3 regions of the Clostridium sp. FP1 genome follow, and region 2 is predicted to be linked to each of the others. Evidence: riboswitches for the same ligand, from Rfam matches in the RefSeq annotation. Region 2 holds a riboswitch; each other region holds the start of a gene.

The links. A riboswitch is a leader RNA that binds a small molecule or an ion and turns the genes downstream of it on or off. The one in region 2 is predicted to bind thiamine pyrophosphate.
Region 1: it holds a riboswitch for thiamine pyrophosphate, as region 2 does, so the genes downstream of both, thiS (sulfur carrier protein ThiS) here and G9F70_RS12490 (MTH1187 family thiamine-binding protein) in region 2, are expected to answer to the same signal.
Region 3: it holds a riboswitch for thiamine pyrophosphate, as region 2 does, so the genes downstream of both, thiD (bifunctional hydroxymethylpyrimidine kinase/phosphomethylpyrimidine kinase) here and G9F70_RS12490 (MTH1187 family thiamine-binding protein) in region 2, are expected to answer to the same signal.

The regions. Positions count from the first base shown of each region.
Region 1 is NZ_JAAMNJ020000001.1:1,507,314-1,514,483, forward strand. Features, by position in the region: gene purF (amidophosphoribosyltransferase) at 1-450, opposite strand, end outside; gene thiE (thiamine phosphate synthase) at 492-1,091, opposite strand; gene thiC (phosphomethylpyrimidine synthase ThiC) at 1,093-2,406, opposite strand; gene thiH (2-iminoacetate synthase ThiH) at 2,477-3,583, opposite strand; gene G9F70_RS07355 (thiazole synthase) at 3,583-4,359, opposite strand; gene thiF (sulfur carrier protein ThiS adenylyltransferase ThiF) at 4,389-5,000, opposite strand; gene thiS (sulfur carrier protein ThiS) at 5,002-5,196, opposite strand; TPP riboswitch at 5,257-5,387, opposite strand; TPP riboswitch at 5,527-5,630, opposite strand; gene G9F70_RS07370 (hypothetical protein) at 5,774-5,923, opposite strand; gene G9F70_RS07375 (HDOD domain-containing protein) at 5,913-7,097, opposite strand.
Region 2 is NZ_JAAMNJ020000001.1:2,604,916-2,612,085, reverse strand. Features, by position in the region: gene G9F70_RS12505 (ABC transporter ATP-binding protein) at 1-137, opposite strand, end outside; gene G9F70_RS12500 (ABC transporter substrate-binding protein) at 118-1,122, opposite strand; gene G9F70_RS12495 (ABC transporter permease) at 1,160-1,936, opposite strand; gene G9F70_RS12490 (MTH1187 family thiamine-binding protein) at 1,908-2,198, opposite strand; TPP riboswitch at 2,332-2,439, opposite strand; gene G9F70_RS12485 (hypothetical protein) at 2,517-2,816, opposite strand; gene G9F70_RS12480 (patatin-like phospholipase family protein) at 2,953-3,963, shown strand; gene G9F70_RS12475 (S8 family serine peptidase) at 4,084-7,170, opposite strand, start outside.
Region 3 is NZ_JAAMNJ020000001.1:1,842,456-1,849,625, reverse strand. Features, by position in the region: gene G9F70_RS08950 (6-phosphofructokinase) at 1-28, opposite strand, end outside; gene thiE (thiamine phosphate synthase) at 267-893, opposite strand; gene thiM (hydroxyethylthiazole kinase) at 883-1,719, opposite strand; gene cytX (putative hydroxymethylpyrimidine transporter CytX) at 1,695-2,912, opposite strand; gene thiD (bifunctional hydroxymethylpyrimidine kinase/phosphomethylpyrimidine kinase) at 2,905-3,729, opposite strand; TPP riboswitch at 3,864-3,975, opposite strand; gene G9F70_RS08925 (hypothetical protein) at 4,222-4,638, shown strand; gene G9F70_RS08920 (hypothetical protein) at 4,817-5,047, shown strand; gene glpK (glycerol kinase GlpK) at 5,019-6,509, opposite strand.

The DNA.
Region 1 (7,170 bases), 1.1 Mb from region 2:
CTTTTCAATAAGTTTTAAAATAACCTCAGAATCCGTAGAAGTATTAAATTTCAATCCATAGTCTTCAAGATGCTTTTTTAGGTTAACTGCATTTGTAAGATTACCATTATGTGCTAGCGCTATTTGACCAAAGGAACATTCATCTAAAATAGGCTGAGCATTCACAGCAGTACTCTCACCAAAGGTAGAATATCGTACATGACCAATGGCTGAAAATCCATTTATATTATTGAGGTTATTCTTGGAAAATACTTCATTTACAAGCCCCATGTCCTTATGACAAATGAGGGTACGACTATCTGAATATGTTAAGCCACAGCTTTCCTGCCCACGATGTTGAAGTGAATTAAGTGCAGAATAAAGTATAGAAGACAAATTGATTTCTTCATTAGAAAATACACCTACTATTCCACATTCCTCTTTATATTTATCAGCATCATTAATTTGCATTTTATCACTTCCTTTTAATACCTAACTTGCATTTGTTGCATCTATACAAATTCCATTATCTTATCAGCATATTGTTTTGTTACAGTATAAGGGTCCTCAGCTTGCATTATGGTAGACATAATTGCGGCGCCACCTGCACCTGATTGCATAACCTTAAGAATATTTTCGGGTTTTATTCCACCTAAGGCAATTACAGGAATAGTGACATTCTGCTTAATAGTTTTAATAAGATCTATGCCTTTAGGCGGAAGACCTTTTTTACAATCTGTTTGGAATATATGACCTAATAATAAATAATCAGCACCGTGTTTTTTGGCTTCCACTGCTTCGTATAGGCTGTGAACGGAAACTCCAATAATACCCTTAAAGGATAACTTTGTTTCAATAAATTTTTCAAAGCTTAAGTGGAAGCCATAAGCTTCCACTTCCTTTGCTACTTTTAAATTACTATTTATTATTAGCTTTACATCTCTGATACCTATAACTTTTATCACTTTTTTAGCCATGCTTAAAAGCTCAGCGTAAGATGAATCTTTTTCACGAAGAATAATAGCAGATATACCGCCATTTATAGCTTCATTAATAATATTATAAAAATCCTTATTATAAGCTAGATTTCTATTGGTTATTAGGTATAGCACATTAATTGTCTTCTCTTAAAATATTTATATCTTTGCCCTGCATTATTTTATTCATATTTCTCACAGCACACATTTTTCCGCACATAGTACAGCTATTCTCATGTTCAGGAGTAGATTCTTTTCTATATCTTCTAGCTTTTTCTGGGTCAATTGAAAGCTGGAAGGTTTTTTCCCAATCAAGTTCTTGTCTTGCTTTAGCCATTTCATTATCCCAGTCGCGAGCACCTGGAATATTTTTAGCTATGTCACCAGCGTGAGCAGCTATTTTTGCAGCGATGATACCTTCTTTAACATCTTCAAGCATTGGTAATCTTAGATGCTCAGCTGGAGTTACGTAACATAAGAAATCAGCTCCACAACTTGCAGCTAATGCTCCGCCGATGGCACTTGTTATGTGGTCGTAGCCTGGTGCTATATCTGTAACTATAGGTCCGAGTACATAAAAGGGAGCACCGTGACAAAGTTTCCTTTCAAGGAGCATATTTGCTTTAATTTCATTTAATGCCATATGACCTGGTCCTTCTATAATAACTTGTACATTTCTAGCCCAAGCTCTTAGGGCAAGTTCTCCCAGTGTCATTAATTCTTTGATTTGACAAGCATCAGTAGAATCACTTAGACAGCCTGGTCTGCATGCATCTCCTAGACTTAAGGTTAAATCATATTTTTCACATATATCTAATAACTCATCGAAATATTCGTAAAAAGGATTTTCCTTATTGTTAAGTTCCATCCATGCATAAAGAAGGGAACCACCTCTTGAAACAATGTTCATAAGGCGTTTATTTCTTTTAAATACATTAGCAGTTTCACGGTTTATACCTGCGTGAATAGTTACAAAATCAACACCATCCTTTGCATGCTTTTCTACAACATCTAAAAATTCCTTTGCAGTAATGTCCTTTAATTCTTTATCATAAAAACCTACAGCATCATATATTGGAACAGTACCAATCATAGCAGAAGAGCATGTAACAAGTCTTTGTCTAAATTCTTTGGTTTTTCCAAAGGAGCTTAAGTCCATTATAGCCTCAGCTTTCATGTCTAAAGCTAGTTGTACTTTTTTCATTTCTTCATCAATATCATAGCAATCCTTTGATATACCTAAATTTACATTTATTTTTGTTTTTAAGCCTTCTCCAACGCCTTCTGGGTCTAGGGATTTGTGATTCTTATTGGCAGGTATAACAATTTTACCTTGTGACATAAGCTTTTTTAAAAGTTCTACATCCATATTTTCCTTTTTAGCCACTATTTCCATTTCCTTTGTAGTAAAGCCTTTTCTTGCAGCATCCATTTGAGTTGTATATATCATTTTAAAATCTCCTTTATTATTTAGTTTTTTTTAATACTCAGTATATTTCATGCACCTTTTAATGATGAATTTAAAGTGCCATCCAATCCTTAAAAATAGGTTGATAGTTTTTAGCAAGTATTGCTTGCTTAACTTCTTCAACAGTTCGATCATCACTTATTTCAAATTGACTCTCACCAGAGGAGGATGATGATGTATGGCCTCCAACTTCTGTAGATACACCAGCAGACATTTTAGTTATTCCCAGGGGAATTAAATTATCTCTAAAGCTCTGGGTTTCTCTTGTAGAAAGTGTTATACCTACACGAGGAAGAAAGATTCTAAAAGCAAGAATTATTTGAAGTAAATTTTTATCTTCTACAAAACATAGATCATTAAAACTTCCTACATGAGGTCTTATTCTAGGGGTGGAAATACTAACTTCCATCTCCGCATATTTATTTTGAAGATATTCTGCATGTAGTGCTGCAAAAAAAGATTCTTTTCTCCAATCAGCAAGACCTAGCAGTGCGCCGATATTAATGCTTCTAATTTTGGCTTTGCAGCCTCTTTCAGGTGCATCTAATCTAAACTTGTAATCTTTCTTTGGGCCTTTGATATGGACTTTGTCATAAATACACTCATCATAAGTTTCTTGAAAGACGGTTAGACCATCTACGCCAGCTTCAACAACTTTCATATATTCATCTGTAGTTAAGGGATATATTTCTATTGAAATTGAATCAAAGTATTTCTTTAAAATTTTCACGGCATCAACTATATAAGATACAGGAGCTTCAGTGCTACTTTCACCGGTTAGTACAAGAATGTGTTTAAGCCCCGAAGACGCAATAGCCTTTGCTTCTTGTTCAATTTCTTTCATAGTTAAGGTTTTTCTTTTTATTTTATTTTCCACATTATAGCTACAGTAGGCACATTTATTAACACAATAATTTGATATATATAAGGGGGTAAATAGCAAAATTGTTTTTCCAAAATGCTGCAGTGATAATTGATGAGCCTTTTGTGCTATCTTTTCCATATGTTTTTCGGCAGTTGGCGAAAGTAGTGCTAAAAAATCCTGTTTTGAAATCTTATCGTTGTTAAGAATATTTAAAATATCTTCATCTTTTATTTGTTTAAAAAAATCCTCAAAGTCAATATTCTTATGCTCAGTATAACAATCATAAAAACTCATTATTTATCACCTTCATGTAAAAAGCCAGTTAGAGGAGAAGATGCTACAGCTAAACTATTTTCAGAGCCAAGCTTTGAAATATACGCAAGTCTTCCAGCTTTTACTGCAAGTGAAAAGGCTTCAGCCATTTGCACTGGATTATTTGAGGTTGCTATAGCAGTATTAACAAGTACTGCAGCAGCTCCCATTTCCATTGCTTCAGCTGCCTCAGAGGGTCTTCCTATACCGGCATCAACGATTATCGGAAGAGATATTTCGTCTATTAGTATTTGTATTAATTCCTTAGTTCTTATTCCACGGTTAGTTCCTATTGGAGAACCAAGAGGCATCACCGCAGCGGCGCCGGCTTCAACTAATCTTTTTGCACTCATTAAATCAGGACTCATATAGGGAAGTACTACAAAGCCTTCTCTTGAAAGAATTTCAGTTGCGTTTATGGTTTCATAGTTATCAGGTAATAGATATTTGTTATCTGATATAACTTCAATTTTAATCCAGTTACCACAGCCCATGGCTTTTGCAAGGTGAGCTATTCTAACTGCTTCTTCTGCATTTCTAGCGCCAGAAGTATTAGGTAACAATATACAATTTTTAGGTATGTACTCTAAAATATTTTCTTCTTTCGATGATAAGTTAACTCTTCTAATTGCCATAGTAACTATTTCAGTACCACAAATTTCAATAACTTTGGGTACCATAGCATTATTACTGAACTTACCTGTACCTATTAATAGTCTGCTTTTAAGCTCTACACCAGCGATTATTAGATTGTCCATAATATACACTCCCTTTATATAAAATAAATTTAAACATCATTTTCCCCTAAAATAAGTCTAAGTACCATGTTAGCTTGGTGATTTGCTACTATATTTACTCTAGGTGCAAAAGGCGTGTAGCCTAGATCAATATCAGAGAATTCATCACCAGCTAGATAAAAATTATTTCGTATTTTTCTTGTTTTTATTGAGTTACTTGAAAAATATCCTGCCATACCAGAGCCAGCCACTATAGGTTTATCAGGCATTTTAAGCAAAGTAGTATTAACTAATGTAGCTTTACTTTGAGAATTATCAAAGGCTTCAACTATGATATCTACATCCTTAAATAATTGTTCTATATTAGTTTCATCCACAAATATATTTGTGCTTTCAAGCTCTATATCAGGATTAATATCATTCAATACTTCTTTTAAGGCTTCAGTTTTATACATTCCAATATGCCTTAAAAAGTATTGCTGCCTATTTAAATTGCTTTTATCCACTTTATCAAAATCAATAAGTACAAGTTTGCCTATACCTATTCTTGTTAAAGATACTGCCACATTTGAACCTAGACCACCAAGTCCAGCAATACCAACTACAGCATTTTTAAGTTTTTCAGAAATATTATCCACAGGTATCATGTTGATATTATCCATTTTAACCACCTCCCACAAAGCTTACTACTTCAATGATATCTGCCTTATAAAGTTTATGGTTTTCATAGTTTTCTTTTGGTATGATTTCATAATTTACTTCTATAACTACTTTTTCGGAAGATAGATTTAAATGAGTAAGTAGGGTAGTTATAGTTATGCCATTTTCAAAGATCATTTCAGTGCCATTTATAATCATGATTTACCTCCTAAAAAGAATATTATGGAAATAAAAAATACAAGCCCATAGAGAGCTTGCAATAAAAATACAAATCCGCTCCCTACGTTGGAATTACCCAAATCAGGTTATGAGGGTCAGAGATAACATCTCTTTCTCAGCTTATGAAGGCACATTTTTCATGTGACAAGTAAGCTCCCCTTGCTTTAGGCATTTCCATAAAATAACTAGTGGTAATCACTTGTTATTTTATGGAAATGACTAATTATTAAATTTTAAATATAAACTAAAAAAAGCTTTACCATATGGTAAAGCTTTTTACAAGGAAATACTATAAAGACTAATTATAATAATCATCGCAAATAACTTTCCTACGGTAGTTTTAGCTACATCAGGTTCAGAGAGTTAGGTTAATATAAACCTTCTCAGCCAAATTGGCACCCCTAGTTAATTATATTTATTTTTCATGTGAACAATAACCAAAATATTACTTTGTGTTCATTATAGTACTGAAATATTATTCTGTAAAGGTTTTTTTGTAGCTTATTATTTTACAGATGCCACGTGGGTGGCACCTTTGTTTTATTTCATATGTTAGTTAGTTTTCTTCGATTACATCATTTATTTTTGTTAAAGGAAGTTTAATTGTAAAAATAGTTCCTGTTCCAACTTCAGTTATAACGGCTCTTTTAATTGAGCTTAATACGTTTACTTCATCATCTACGAAAAGTACATTGTTATACTCCATTCATGTCCACCTCATTCTTAATATCTTCAATAAATTCTTCAAACTCTGATTTTTTAATATTCAAACAATTAAAAGCATTATCATCTAAAATTGAGTAATTTTCTAAATTTAACAATTTGAGTGAATAGTAATCAGCAATATGAATAGTGCAAGTTAGTTCAAGATTTATCTTACTGGCATTTAAAGGGTTATGATGGTATAAGGCTGATTCTACAATAGAATCAGGGATACCCCACCAGTTTAAAAGATATGCACCAATTTCTTCATGAGATACGCCTAAGCGTTCCTTCTCAGCTTGACTAAATGGTATCTTCCTTTTAGTAATATCATTAAGTACATTCTCGTATTCTATAGGGAAATTTTTAAAGAGAATAATTTTTCCTATATCGTGCATAAGACCTGCTGATGCATCTTTATCTAGTAATTTTTTTTTGAGTAAATTTTTGTATATTTTAACCATGATTTGATTTGTCAGACTAGAATGGGCCCAAAGTAATTCTTTTTCTTTTAATTTAGTAGGAACTAAATTAAAAATTTCTGACGTCAGAATTATATTTTTAATGTTTACCAAGCCTAAATTCATAATTGCTTTCTTAACTGCTCCTGTTTTTGCTCCAAAATAGGCACAATTAGCTACCTGCAGTATTTTACTTGAAATAGCAGGATCCTCTTGTATAGTTGATGAAATCTCTTCTATATCAGCATCTCTAGCTATAAGCTTATTCAAATTTATATATAATCCAGGCAAAGTAGGTAAGGTATCGAAGGAGTTTACAATATCTAATAAATTTTCATTTTTTAATAGTTCCTGGGTCTTAAAAATTTCATTGATAGCTATTTTAAACGTTTCATCCTCCCAAGGTTTTAAAAAATAGGCTCTTGCCAAGTTATTTTTTATAGCGCTAAATATCAAATTCTCTTCAGCATAACCACTTAATATTACCCTAATAGTTGAAGGATACAGTAACATGACTTTACTTAAAAGTGCATATCCATCCATCTCAGGCATTTTTAGATCTGAAACAATTAGAACTATAGTATTTTTACTTAATATATCTAAAGCTTCTGCGCCACTTTCAGCGTAAAACACGGTATACTGGCTACCTAGAAACATTCGCCTAATAGCTTTTAAAATAGGCTTCTCATCATCTACAAATAAGATAGATTTATTCATATAATCACCTCTTGTTAGAATATTTGATATTTAGTACCTGCATTAATTATCGGAATCTTTGTAAAATTCTTTA
Region 2 (7,170 bases):
CCACTTGGTCCGAGTAAACTTATAAATTCATTTTCACTGGCATAAAAGGAAACATCATTTATTATATCCATACTTCCAAAGGTTTTTTTAATATTTGATACCTTTAATTTTTCATTACTAGTTTGGTAAGTACTCATTAGTAAATGCCTCACTTGCCTTCATATCTTTTTGTATAAGCTTTCTGTCTAAAAGAAATTTGGTGTAATTATTCCAAACTGATTCTTTCATTTCACCCCATCTTTTAGCTTCAGCTTTATACTGTCCCTTTAAATATTTTTGACTCTCTATAGCAAGAGCTTTATCTGTCTCTGGTGCATTTTTCAATAAAATTTTAGCACTTTCCTCAGGTTTTTCCATACAATATTCATATCCTTTTGTAACAGCTTTTAAAAATTTCTTTGCTATTTCTGGATTTTCTTTTAATTTATTTTCATTAGCTATAATTACTGGAGTATAATAGTCTAAATCATTATTTAATTTTCCAATATCAATATAGTCAATAGGAATATTTTTAAGCTTAGCTTCTATTCCTGTCCATCCATAAAATATCCATTCAAAATCAATATTTTTCTTAGTTACAGCAAAGAAATCCTCTGCTCCTGCATCCACTGTCTTTAATTTTGAAAAATCCGCATTATCTTTTTTCATAAGGGCTTTTAATATTGCAGTTTCGGAAGGAGATCCCCATCCACCATAGGTTTTACCTTCAAAATCCTTGGGCGACTTAATGTTTTTCCCCACAGGTGCTGCAAATCCTGAAGTGTTGTGTTGAATTATTGTAGCTATAGCCTTTATTGGAAGTGGATCTTTAGCACTTCTAGCATAAGTTACATCTTCTTGATAGCTTATACCAAAATCTCCTTTACCTGCAGCAATTAAAGTTGAAGTACTTCCCTGTGCAGGCTGGATGATCTCCACATCAAGTCCTTGTTCTTTAAAATATCCATTGTCTTTTGCTACATATAATCCAGTATGATTAGTATTTGGTACCCAATCTAAAATAACTGTAACCTTTTTTAAGGTTTCTTCCTTAGTTACACTTTCTTTTTTTGTACCACAACCTACAAATAAAACTGCAGTCATTGAAGCTATTAATAATAATGAAATTGATTTCTTTAGCATTTTATTACCTCCAAGTAGAATAAAATATTATATAAGTTTAGTTTTTCTTATCTGCTTTATTTCTACTCCAAGGAGTAAAAAAATATTGTAATAAATACAAGAGCCCAAATAGTCCCATGCTTAATAATACAATAATTATAATTACTGCAAAAACTTTATCAAGGGCATATGAATTTTTAGCTCTAATCATATATACCCCAAGGCCCTTATCTCCTCCTAGCCATTCTCCAATAACTGCCCCCATAATGCTATAGGTCGCAGCTATTCTAAGGCCTGAAAAAAAATTCACAGTAGAGGCTGGTAGCTTTACCATTGTAAAAATTTTAAACTTACTAGCTCCCATGGTCTTTAAAAGGTTTATCATATCCATGTCCACTGATTCTAAACCATCCATCAAACTAATAACTATAGGAAAAAAACATACTAGTACTACCACAATAATCTTAGGCAATGTTCCAAAACCAAACCATATTACAAAAAGTGGTGCTAAAGCAATAATAGGAATGGTTTGAGATACTACTAAAATTGGATATACGCATTTTTTGATAAGCTTTACATTGTCCATTAATATAGCTAAAATTAATGCGAGCAAAATTGATATTGTGAATCCAATCAAGGCTTCACATAATGTTGCATAAATATGTTTAGTAATACTAGGCAATATATTAACTAAGGTAATAATAATGTCTTTTGGTGAAGGCAATATGTACTGTGGAACCTTCCACTTATCTATAGCTATCTGCCATATAAAAAGAATTACTAATTGGAAAAATACAGGAATGAGTTTATTTTCTATATTTATATGTTTTTTCATTCATAGTCACGCCTTCAGCTTTATAATCTATTTTTACTATAGAAACAACTCTAGCCGCTCCTTGCTCTACACAAATTTCTTGAGCCATTTTTACTATATCCAAAAGCTCATCTAGTTCACCCTCCATAGTAGTTTCCATTGGTCCTACCTCATATTTTACTCCACTAGCTTGAATATACTCTATAACCTTGTCTACCACAGGGTAGATTCTTTCCTCTGCCACCACTGGTATAACTTGAAGACTTACATTTACAACTGACATTTAAATTCCTCCTTAGTCATCACCTAGGGTGATGCATTATTAAAATAAAATAAAATAAACCCTTAGCTCTTAATTGAACGAAGGGTTTTTTAATCCTATAACTTTGCACCGTTATAAAGTCTTATTTAAAACTAAGTGCAAATCATATTTTCCCTCCGCCGGCATTACCCAATTCAGGTTATAAGGGTCGAAACATAAATGTTTCCTCTCAGACAAAATATTGACTCCCCTAATTTTTAATGTTTAGTTACTTTACAAATTCATATTACCTTAAGTTTCTTTTAATGTCAAAGAATTTTAAGATATTATTGATTTTTCTTAATTGCTCATATTGTTTTCAAAATTTTTGATATGTTCTTTAAGTTCGTCTATTTGTTTTTGCAAATCCTTATTGCTACCCTTAGTATCATTTTTCCCATTATCTCCACATTGGGTATTTTGCTGCGCTTGGAGATTTTGAGCTTGAGCTGCAATTATCAAAATGATCTGTGCTACACCTACTAAAAAATTTCCTACTACATTTTGTTGATTAACATTAAGCTTTTCAGCAATTAAAATCCCTACTACTGTTGCTAATGTAGCTAATTCACAAGGTGTGTATTCTTCTATATTTTTCATTGATTGCCTCTTTTATAAAATCATTATAATATATGATATTCTTTTCATAAACAAGGGTGTAAATATAATTTATTTTCGATAATATAGGTCATGGAAATCTACTTGTTCATATATTACTCATAAAGGGGTGTTATATATGGACATTTATAATAAGAGAAAATTTGCAGATGTAGTGTTTGAAGGTGGTGGGGTTAAAGGCATTGGTCTTGTAGGTGCCTTAAAAACATTTGAGGATAATGGGTATGCGTGGAAGAATATTTCAGGAAACTCTGCTGGTTCTATTGTTGCTGCACTAGTTGCAGCGGGTTACTGCGCTGAAGAAATAAAAAAATTAATGATACAAATTGACTACAAGAGAATTGCTGATAAAAGTCATTTTAATATTCCTATATTATCTAATACTTGCAATCTACTATTTAAAAAAGGCATTTTTAAAGGTGATTATTTGAAAAACTGGATTGATGAAGCTCTTTTAAATAAACTTCAGCTTAAAAACGAAAAAAAAGTAACCTTTGGAGACTTGATTATCCCAGAAGAAAAAGGGATTCTTTTAAATAATAAGAAGTATAAAAGAAAATACAAGCTTCATATTATAGCAACGGATATTAGCCGTGGGAAGATGCTAATATTGCCAGAAGACATTGCTGAATACGGTATAAATCCTGATGATTTGGAAGTAAGTTTGGCAATTAGAATGAGTATATCTATTCCCTATTTTTTTCAACCTGTAAATTTAAATGATGCAAATTCTAATAAAAAGTCTTTCATTGTTGATGGCGGGGTTCTAAGTAATTACCCAGTTTGGATTTTTGATGTAAATGGCATCCCCAGGTGGCCAACCATTGGTTTTAAGCTAGGAGGAAACAAAGAAATCCGAGAACATAAAATCACAAATATTTTGAATTTCACTAGTTCAATTATTGAGACTATGTTAGAAGCACAGGATGATATTCATATAAGAGAAATGGATTATCTACGAACTGTAAAAATCAATACTCTTGATATTAAAACCACAGACTTTAATATTTCTAATAAAAAAATTATGGATTTATATGATTCTGGTGAAGTTTGTGCCTATGATTTCCTTAAAAATTGGGAAGTTAATTATAAAAAGCATTCACTCCTTAGAAGTAATTCTTCTAAATAAAGCATATGTTTCATCTGTGAAATTAAAAGAAGAAAAACAGCTCCTATACATTATACAGGGCTGTTTTTCTAATCAATTTACTTTATGCAATTGCAAAAATTTTATATTGTCTTAGCACTCTTAATGTACAATTATTTCAGTTGCATCTATAAATGGCTTCATACCTTCAAGACTGTCCCATATAAAGCATTTTATACGAGTTCCATTTGGTGTTAATTGTATTTTTTCTGATAACATAATTTGCTCATTTTTACCTACCTGACCATTTACAACTTTGTATGAAATAAGCTTATTATAATTATCAAATAATCCGATAATCAAAGTTATACTTTCAGGTTTTTCAGTAGGGTTTATCACTTCAAATGATATTTTTGCTTCTCCATTATCAATAATACTGTTTTTCAATTTTATTGATAATCCTTTTGTGTAAATAATTACACATTCTTTATTACTTACATTTCCTTGCTTATCTGTAGCTGTCACTTTTATTTTGTTTTCTCCTTCTTTTAGGTATAACTCTGTACTATAGGCATCTCCAGTTTTAATAACTTGAGCACTAGCTATTTCCACATCATTTAACCACATAGAGACCTTAGCTACACCGGATAACTCATCGGTAATCTTAATATTTAATGCATACTTACTTAAACTTGATTTATCTGATGAAGTTAAATCTATTTTTGGTGCTATAACATCAGCTATTGATGTTTCGTGTTTCACAATAAACTCAGGAAAACTATAATTATCCTTATTATCTTTAGCACTTACTTCAATTTTATTATCACCTTGCACTAAGTCTAAGTCACAACTATATATGTCTCCATCAATAGTTACATTTCCAGTTATTGTACTTTTTCTTATACCATTTACTTTATATGCTACATAATTTATACCTGATGGATCTGTTATCTTGCATTGTAATTTATATTTACTTATATTTGAATTTTTTCCTGAAACTAATTCAACGTTTGGGCCTTCTTTGTCTTCTCCGCTACTACCTTTATCATATTTAACACTTAATTCTTTAGTCGCTTCATTTTTTGCAATATCAGTGGCCACTACTTTTATTTTGTTTTCTCCTTCTTTTAATTCTAGTTCTGAACTATAAACATCTCCAGTTTTAACAATTTTAGCACTATTTATTTGTACATTATTTAACAATATAGAAACCTTAGAAACACCTGATAAATCATCCGTAATATTAGCACTAAATATATACTTACTTACATTTGATACATTAGATGATTTCAATTCAATTTTTGGAGCTACACTATCTTTAGATAGATCTCCCATTTTAATTATAAAACTCTTTCTTGTAACATTGTTTAATTTATCATATACACTTATTTTTATTATATTATCACCTTGAAGCAATTCTAAATCAGAAGAATAAATGTCTCCATCTTTTTTAATACTTGAACTACTCATAATTTTATCATTAAAATATACTAAGTAAAAATCAACATCAGATAATTCATCCATCATCTTGAATTTTAATTTATATTCTTTTGTAGATGATATAGACGGTGATAATAATTCAACAATTGGACCTTCTTTATCTTCTTTAACTCCAATATTAAATTCCTTACTTGCTATATTTTTTTCATTGTCTTCTGCTGTTACTTTTATTATATTATTTGCAGTCTTTAAAATTGTCTTGTAGCTATACATATCACCAATTCTACTAATTAATGAACTGTCTATTTTTTCTCCATTAAATGCAATAGAAACTGACGCTACTCCAGACCCCGCATCTGTTACCTTACACATGAAGATATAATCACTTGTAGTAGAACCTGGTTTAGAAGCTAATTCTATTGTTGGAGGCTCTTTGTCTTGTGCTACATTACCAAACTTAATAATAAGTTCTTTGATAATTTTATTTTCTCCTAAATCATAAGCAGATACATTTATTTTGTTATATCCGTCAATTAATTCCACTTCGCAACTAAATACATTGTTTGTTTTTTTTATTAATGTTTTATCCATATCTTTACCATTCAAATTAACAACCACTTTACCTAATCCTAAAAATTCGTCCTCTGCTTTAAATTGTACTGTATATTTTTTAGTTTCCGTAGTTTTGGGTGAAGTAATCTCTAATTTTGGTGCTGTACCATCAATTTTTACTGGCAAATAATACTGTTGAGGCTGTGAACCTTTTAAATCAACTGTTGATTTTACCACAAATTTATATTGACCATCTGGTGCTATATTCCCATCATCAAGTTTGCCGTCCCATTTTAAATTAAGTAACCGTGCTGCTTTAGCTTTTTCACCTTCTAACCCTTCAGCTTTTCTTACATTCTCTTTTGCAGTAAAAGTTTTTACAACCTTGCCAAGACTATTTTCTATATCTCCCTCTACTGTTTTTACATTTCTAAAGAAAAATAATTCTGGAATTACATTATCAAACTTTCCATCGCCATTTGGAGAAATAAATATTTTTTCTTTATCTATAATGTAATTTCCTTCTGCATCCTTACCAGTATAACCTGAAACGTAAAGTCCATCTGTGGCTGACTCTATAAGAAAACTTTTTTTAGTTACTGATGCCTCCCCTTCCCATGCTGGTGCATCAATTACAATTGGCTTGCTCCAGTTTCCATAGAATCCCATGAAAGGAATTCCTACTGAAGGAATAGTTTCTTTATCTCTAGATTCAAATCTTATAAAACCTTCTACAAACTGCTCTGTAGCAAAGTTATCTGGAAGAGTAATTTTGAAGGTTAATGTTGTATTTCCATTTGATGGAACCCTTATAGCTGAGGTTCCATCCACTAATACATAGTTCCCATCTTTTTCAAAAGTTAAGGATGAACCTTGTATTTTTACGTCAAATGGAAAAGTAGTATTACCTGTAGTATCTAGTTTATTATTATCCTCAGTTAAAACTCCTGAGATACAATTTACATTATAAGTTATATCTTCATTTGAATAATTCTTTAATATTACTTCAAAGGATTTTTCCTTAGCTATTTCTTTTAAAGCTAACATAAGGCTACCATCTTTGCCTTTTGCAATAACTCTATTAGCAATAGCATCTTTTAGTTGAATTAATCCTGCCCCTTGTCTTCTAGGCGAATAAGGTACTTCATTGTGATTTTTGTCCATAATAGGCAGTGAAGTATTTATAGATGTGCTTTTCGTAAAATCTACTAATTCTCTACCTTTTAGTGATATTTTCTTATTTGCTTTTATTCCCTG
Region 3 (7,170 bases), 760 kb from region 2:
CAATTAAAACCTTACCTGGAAATATCATATTGAACACTCCTTATAATTTTGTCATTTCTTTACACTATATGTATTACTAAATCATAAAAACATTATAAAAAGCCCAATGTGATTATTCATCATACTGGGCTAACTTACTTTAGTGTTTTTAGACTTCTTATAAATAAAGCACTAATATTGTAATAATCAAATTAATTTCTAAATAGATTATAATTTGTTTTTACATATATTACAACAACTATTTTGAATTTTCAAAATCTTCGCTTTTATGCTCTAAATAAATCCCCTAATTTTTCTGCTGCTATCTTTACAGATTTTTTGGAAAGTATAGCCGAAACTACTGCTATACCATCAATATTTGCTGGCTTTAATAATGATACATTTTTTTCACTAATTCCACCTATAGCAACTACAGGAATAGAAATACCTTCCTTTATTTCTTTTAAGCAGGCTACAGAAACCGCACTTGCATCATCTTTAGTAGTTGTAGGGAACATAGCCCCCACCCCTACATATTCCGCACCTTGTCTTTCGGCCTTTTTAGCTTCTTCAAGGGTTGATGTAGAAACACCTATTATTTTATTATTGCCTAGTATACGCCTTGCAATATCTGCTGGCATATCGCTTTGACCCAGGTGGACCCCTGCAGCATCTATTGCCAGGGCAATATCAAGTCTATCATTAATTATTAGTGGGACTTTGTATTTATCTGTAATGCATTTTATTTTTACTGCAATGTTATAGAATTCTAAAGTACCTACCTTCTTTTCTCTAATCTGAACTAATGTAACTCCGCCTTTTATAGCCTCCTCTACATCAGTATATATATCTGTATTTACTATAACATCCCTATCTGTAACAAGATAAAGGCTATAATCTATATTATTCTTCATTTATTTTGCTCCTTTCTATTATTTCAATTTGAGATAAGTTATAAATAGCATCTAGTATTTTTACTTTTAAAGTTCCTGTGCCACCGTTAATTTTATCTAAACCTTCATAGGCTATTTCTCCTGCAATACCCATAGAAACAATTCCTGATAAAGCTGCTAGAAGATTGTTATCTCCTGCTCCTAAATAACAACCAATAAGTGAAGTGCACATACATCCCGTGCCCGTAACCTTAGCCATTATTTTATGCCCATTTGATGCGGTGTAAAGAGTTTTACCATCTGTTATTATGTCTACCACTCCAGTTATAGCCACCACTGTATTTAATTTACTCGCAAGTGCTCTTGCCATTTCTTTTTCTTCTATAAGCTCATTGCCATTTTCAGAAACACTTTCTGAAGAGTCTACACCTTTTGTTTTAGAATTAACACCATAGATTGTTTTTATTTCCGATAAATTCCCTCTAATAACCGCTAATTTTACTTCGTCTATAATCCTTTTAGCGGTCTCTGTTCTATAGGATGTTGCCCCTGCTCCAACAGGATCTAAAATAACAGGTATATTTAACTCATTTGCTCTTTTTCCTGCCTGAATCATAGATTGTACACTTGAAGAGTTTAAGGTTCCTATATTTATTACAAGTGAAGAGGAAAGAGATACCATATCAGAAACCTCATTAATATCCTCCGCCATAACTGGCGACCCACCAATAGCAAGGGTAATATTAGCACAATCATTAACCGTAACATAATTTGTTATATGATGTACCAAGGGATTTTTTTCTTTTATACTATTTAATAATTCTATGATTTTTTTATTAATTTCCATTTATACGTCCACCTCCAAGTTATTGCATAGATAAATCCTGTAATAATCATAACTGGTACTGTAGCTCCCAGTAGCAAATCTTTTTTTATAAAAACATAATAAAGTACTATTCCTATAATCCATACAATGATAGCTCCCCAATTGATAAGGACACTATCTTGTAGCTTTGTATTTTTCTTTATTATAAAATAGTCAGTAATTAAAATTGCAAATAAGGGTGCAAATACTGACCCTATAGCATATAAAAAGCTTTGGTAATTTTCTATAGGAAGTATTACAGCCACTAAGGTACCAATAATAGCCATAACAATACCAACTTTTTTTTCACTGAGCTTTGGCATAATATTTAAAAAAGAAACTCCTGCTGAATACACATCTAAAAATGTAGTGGTTACTGTGGAAAGTACCACTATGCCTAAAGCAGTAATTCCTAAATTTACAGCAAGCATAATAGCTGAAGGGTCTGAATTATTTGAAACTATAGCAGCTCCTAGGCCTATAATAAACATCCATGAACTTCCTAAAAAATAACCTATAAAACTTCCATAGGCTCCTCCCTTTTCACTTTTTGCAAATCTAGTGTAATCTGCAATTAAAGGTAACCAAGAAAGCGGCATAATTATACTGAGTTCTAATGCTCCACCAAAGGATATCCCTGAACTACTCGCCTTTGCATATAATGTTTTATCCCTTAAAATAATTGATCCTAGAACCAAAGTAAGTATAAAAAGCAAAAATACGGCTGTAGTATTTAATTTTTTCATACCTGCATTACCAAAACTAAGCCACAATATTGTAAGTATTCCAATAAGCACTATGCATACTAAAACATTATTGAAGCTCCATAAACTTTGTGTTATTAAGTTTACAGAACTGGCTGCTACCTTTATCATAACTGCCGTCCAACCAATTAACTGAAGTATATTTAAAATAGAAAATAAATATGTACCATATACTCCAAAAGAAATACCGGTAGAAGTTATGGCTGGCACTTTTTCTCTAGTACCGATTATACCACCTAGCATCAATATTCCTGTGCCAATCAAGTGTCCTAGTAAAATTACTACCACTCCTATTTTAAATCCTAAGGGTGCAATGAATCCTCCCGTAAGAATTTCAGCAACAGAAACCGCAGCTCCAAACCATAAAAATAAAAAGGTCCAAAATCCTAGTTTTTCACTATCCTTAATCATTTGCTATACCTGCTTTCTTATATAATTCATAAAAGTGATTAGTAGGTCCAACTCCATATCCAATATCTAAGGAATGCTTTATAGCAGTAGTTATGTATTCTTTTGAATTTTTTATTGCGTCTTTCATACTAAAACCCAACGCTAAATTTGCAGCTATAGCAGAAGACAGCGTACATCCCGTTCCATGAGTGTTTTTTGTAGAGATTCTTTCGGATTTAAAATGTGTAATTTCCTTCCCATCATAAAATACATCTATGGCATCTCCCTCTATATGGCCTCCCTTTAAAAGCACACTTTTACAGCCTAACTTGTATATTTCTTTTGCTGCCCTTTCCATATCTTCCACTGTTTCAATACTTGTAATCTCTGAATGTACTTCGCCAAGAATTTCCACGACCTCTGGAACATTAGGGGTTATAAGTGATGCTAATGGAATTAAATTCTTAATAAGTGCGGTTTTTGACTCTGGCTTTAATAGTGAATAACCACTTTTTGAAATCATTACAGGATCCAGTACTATGTTTTTAGGTTTGTACTGTTGTAATTTTTCACTTATGGCATCAATAGTTGAAATCACAGACACCATACCAATTTTAACTGCATCTACAGTTATATCTGTAAAAATCGCATCAATTTGTGCCACAATAATTTCTTTTTCTAAATCTTGCACTGCAAAAACTCCCATGGTATTCTGCGCCGTTATTGCTGTAATAACGGTCATTCCATAAACCCCATTGGCACTAAAACTCTTTAAATCTGCTTGCACTCCTGCTCCTCCTGAGCTGTCAGAACCCGCTATAGTCAAAACTTTTTTCATTTCAATTTCCTCCTATTTGTTATACATTTTAAACATTTTTATTTCAATTAGTTATTTTTACTCACAACAAAAAAACACAAACCCATAGGATTTGTGTTTAAATTACCATGCTATATAAAAATATATACATATATAATACACCATTAAACAACTTCCTACGCTGGCATTATCCAGTTCAGGTTATTAGGGTCAAAGAATTACAGTTCTTGCTCTCAGTTGGCTTATCCAACTCCCCTGTGCTTGGTTATTCACTTTTATAAACTGTTACATATGAAATAAAATAACTAATCATAGGTCTAGTGATTTTCTTTCATCGCTTAATAATAACATAACAAATTATTATAGACAAATTATTATTTTTGATAATTTCATATGAAAATTAAAAAATTACATACATACTAATTTTTTCATCTATATTCTATAAGAAAATGGTTAAACTATATAAGCACTGAATATGTACAGTGTAATTTTTATATTGGAAGGAGAATGTTTATGAATAATAATTTAGAACAAACAAAAAAATTAAATAACCAATCAGTATCAAATAAAGGTAATAGCGGTGCTTCAGCCTCTGCTATGAATAGTATGAATATGAGCTCTGATCCTGCTAGTTTAGAAGAAACAAAACAATTAAATAATCAATCAGCTTCTAGTTCAGGTACTATAGGTGCTTCAAATGCTATGAGTAGTATGTCTAACATGGATAATATGAGTAGTAGCACTAATGGTACTACTTTAGAAGAAACAAAACAATTAAATAACCAATCAGCTTCTAATTCAGGTAATAGTGCTGGTATGAATAGCATGGCTAACATGGATAATATGAGTAGTAGCACTAATAGTACTACATTAGAAGAGACAAAAAAATTAAATAGTCAATCAGTAGCAAATAAAGGTACTAGTAAATAAAAAAAGTTAAGGCGGGATTATCCTGCCTTAATTTTTTTTTGTAATCTTAAACCATATTGAATGATATGCCTAGTAGCTTATTACTACAAGAAAAATCCAGCTGAATTTCAAAAATCTATTGCATTTCATGTGAAATTATCATAATATATAATAAATAAAAGATGAAAGGAAGATTTAAATGAAAAAATCTAAAAAGCAATTAATTCAAGGTATGTCCTTCACAATTGACATGAACAAACTGAATTTAAATAGAAGAAAATTTAATTCCAGTGAAATTGGAAGAGGCACAGGAATTCAAAAGATCAAAAAAGGAAAAGGTTCTTATACCCGCAAGAATGTCAAAATCGATGACAGTTCTTGTGGGTATTTTTTATTCCACCCTATTCAAGTTTTATACCTGATCTCTTAACAGCTATATGCCATCCATGAAGTAATTCTTTTCTTTTTTCCTCTGTCATAGATGGTTTAAAACTTCTTGATATTGCCCAATGCTTTGCTACTTCTTCTCTACTCTTCCAATATCCTACTGCAAGTCCTGCAAGATAAGCCGCACCTAGCGCAGTAGTTTCAGTAACTACTGGTCTGTCTACTTGAACGTTTAAAATATCAGATTGAAACTGCATTAAGAAATTATTTGAGCAAGCTCCTCCATCTACTTTAAGTTCTGTAAGTGTAATTCCAGAATCTTCTTGCATTGCTTTTAAAACATCATGTGTTTGGTAAGCAAGTGCTTCCAGAGTCGCTCTTATCAAATGTTCTTTCTTCGCTCCTCTTGTAAGCCCTACTATTGTCCCCCTTGCATACGGATCCCAATAAGGTGCTCCCAGCCCCACAAAAGCAGGAACCACATATACTCCATTTGTGTCTTCTACTGCATTTGCATATTCCTCACAATCAGCAGCATTGTCAATCATACGAAGCTCGTCTCTTAACCATTGTATAGCAGCTCCAGCTATAAATACACTACCCTCAAGTGCATACTCAACTTTGCCATCTATTCCCCAAGCAATGGTAGTAAGTAATCCTTGTGTGGATTCAATTGCCTTTTCTCCTGTATTCATAAGCATGAAGCATCCTGTACCATATGTGTTTTTAGCTGTTCCTGGTGCGTAACAAGTTTGTCCAAACAAGGCTGCTTGTTGATCTCCAGCAGCGCCCGCAATAGGAATTTCTCCTCCAAACAAGGAAGCATCTGTATATCCATAAACACAACTTGAAGGTTTAACCTCTGGTAGCATTGATTTTGGTATATTCAATGTTTCCAAAATTTCTTCATCCCATGTAAGTTTATGAATATTGAATAGTAATGTTCTTGAAGCATTTGAATAGTCTGTTACATAGGTTTTTCCTTTTGTTAAATTCCAAATTAACCATGTATCTATGTTACCAAATAATAAATTGCCTTGTTCTGCTTTTTCTCTAGCGCCTTCTACATTGTCTAATATCCATTTTATTTTTGTTCCAGAAAAATAAGCATCCAAAATCAATCCAGTTTTAGCTCTAATTACTTTATCAAAGCCTTTTTCTGTTAGTTCATCACAAGTTTCAGCCGTCCTTCTACATTGCCATACAATTGCATTATATACTGGAACTCCAGTTCGCCTATCCCAAACCACAGTGGTTTCTCTTTGGTTTGTAATACCTATTGCTGCTATATCAGACGCCGTAGCATTAACCTTAGCCATTGCTTCTGTTGCAACACTAATTTGACTCCACCAAATTTCCATTGGATCATGTTCTACCCAGGCTTCTTTCGGAAAAATCTGAGTAAACTCTTTTTGTGCGGAAGTTACAATAAGTCCCTTCTTATCGAATAGAATACACCTTGAACTTGTTGTCCCTTGATCTAACGCCATTATATATTTAGCCATTGTGAAAAACTCCTTTTTTTAAATAGTCATATTAACCGTTTACAGTTTAATACATATTAAAAGCCACATCAAAATAAAGCATAACACTTTATAATAACGCGGCTCATATTCTTTGCCATTTATTATTTATTAATATAATAAGTATAACTGATTATTAGATTTTTTGCAATGTAAATGGTTTCCTTTGCTATTGTTGTTATGAACAGTACTATAGTCTTTATTTTAATTTCATTATAAATTGACAAAAAAATAGAAGCTAATTTGCCATATATTAATCCCGATGGGCTTAGCTTCTATTTCCTAATAAATTGTTCTTTCAATAATTCTCTCCTAACTAATTTCCCGCTCATAAATAATAATGCTTCTAATATTGTTGCTATTAAACTCTTAAGGTTTAATGTGGTACGGGTAACTTTAAATTATTTTTTATTAATATTTAGCAATGGACTAAAGTATCTTTTATAGGCCTAATCGATATTTTTTCCACTACCTATGAATTAAGTTGCTTGTCCATGCTGATTCAACAGTTTTGAAATACTTTTCTAAATATGCAAACCAGTTTAAATTGTTTTCTTTGGTGTAACCACCCCACTTTCAATTATAATAAATAGTTTTTTAATATTATTAATTTTTGGGCCACACCCTTTCTTTTTTAAGATTT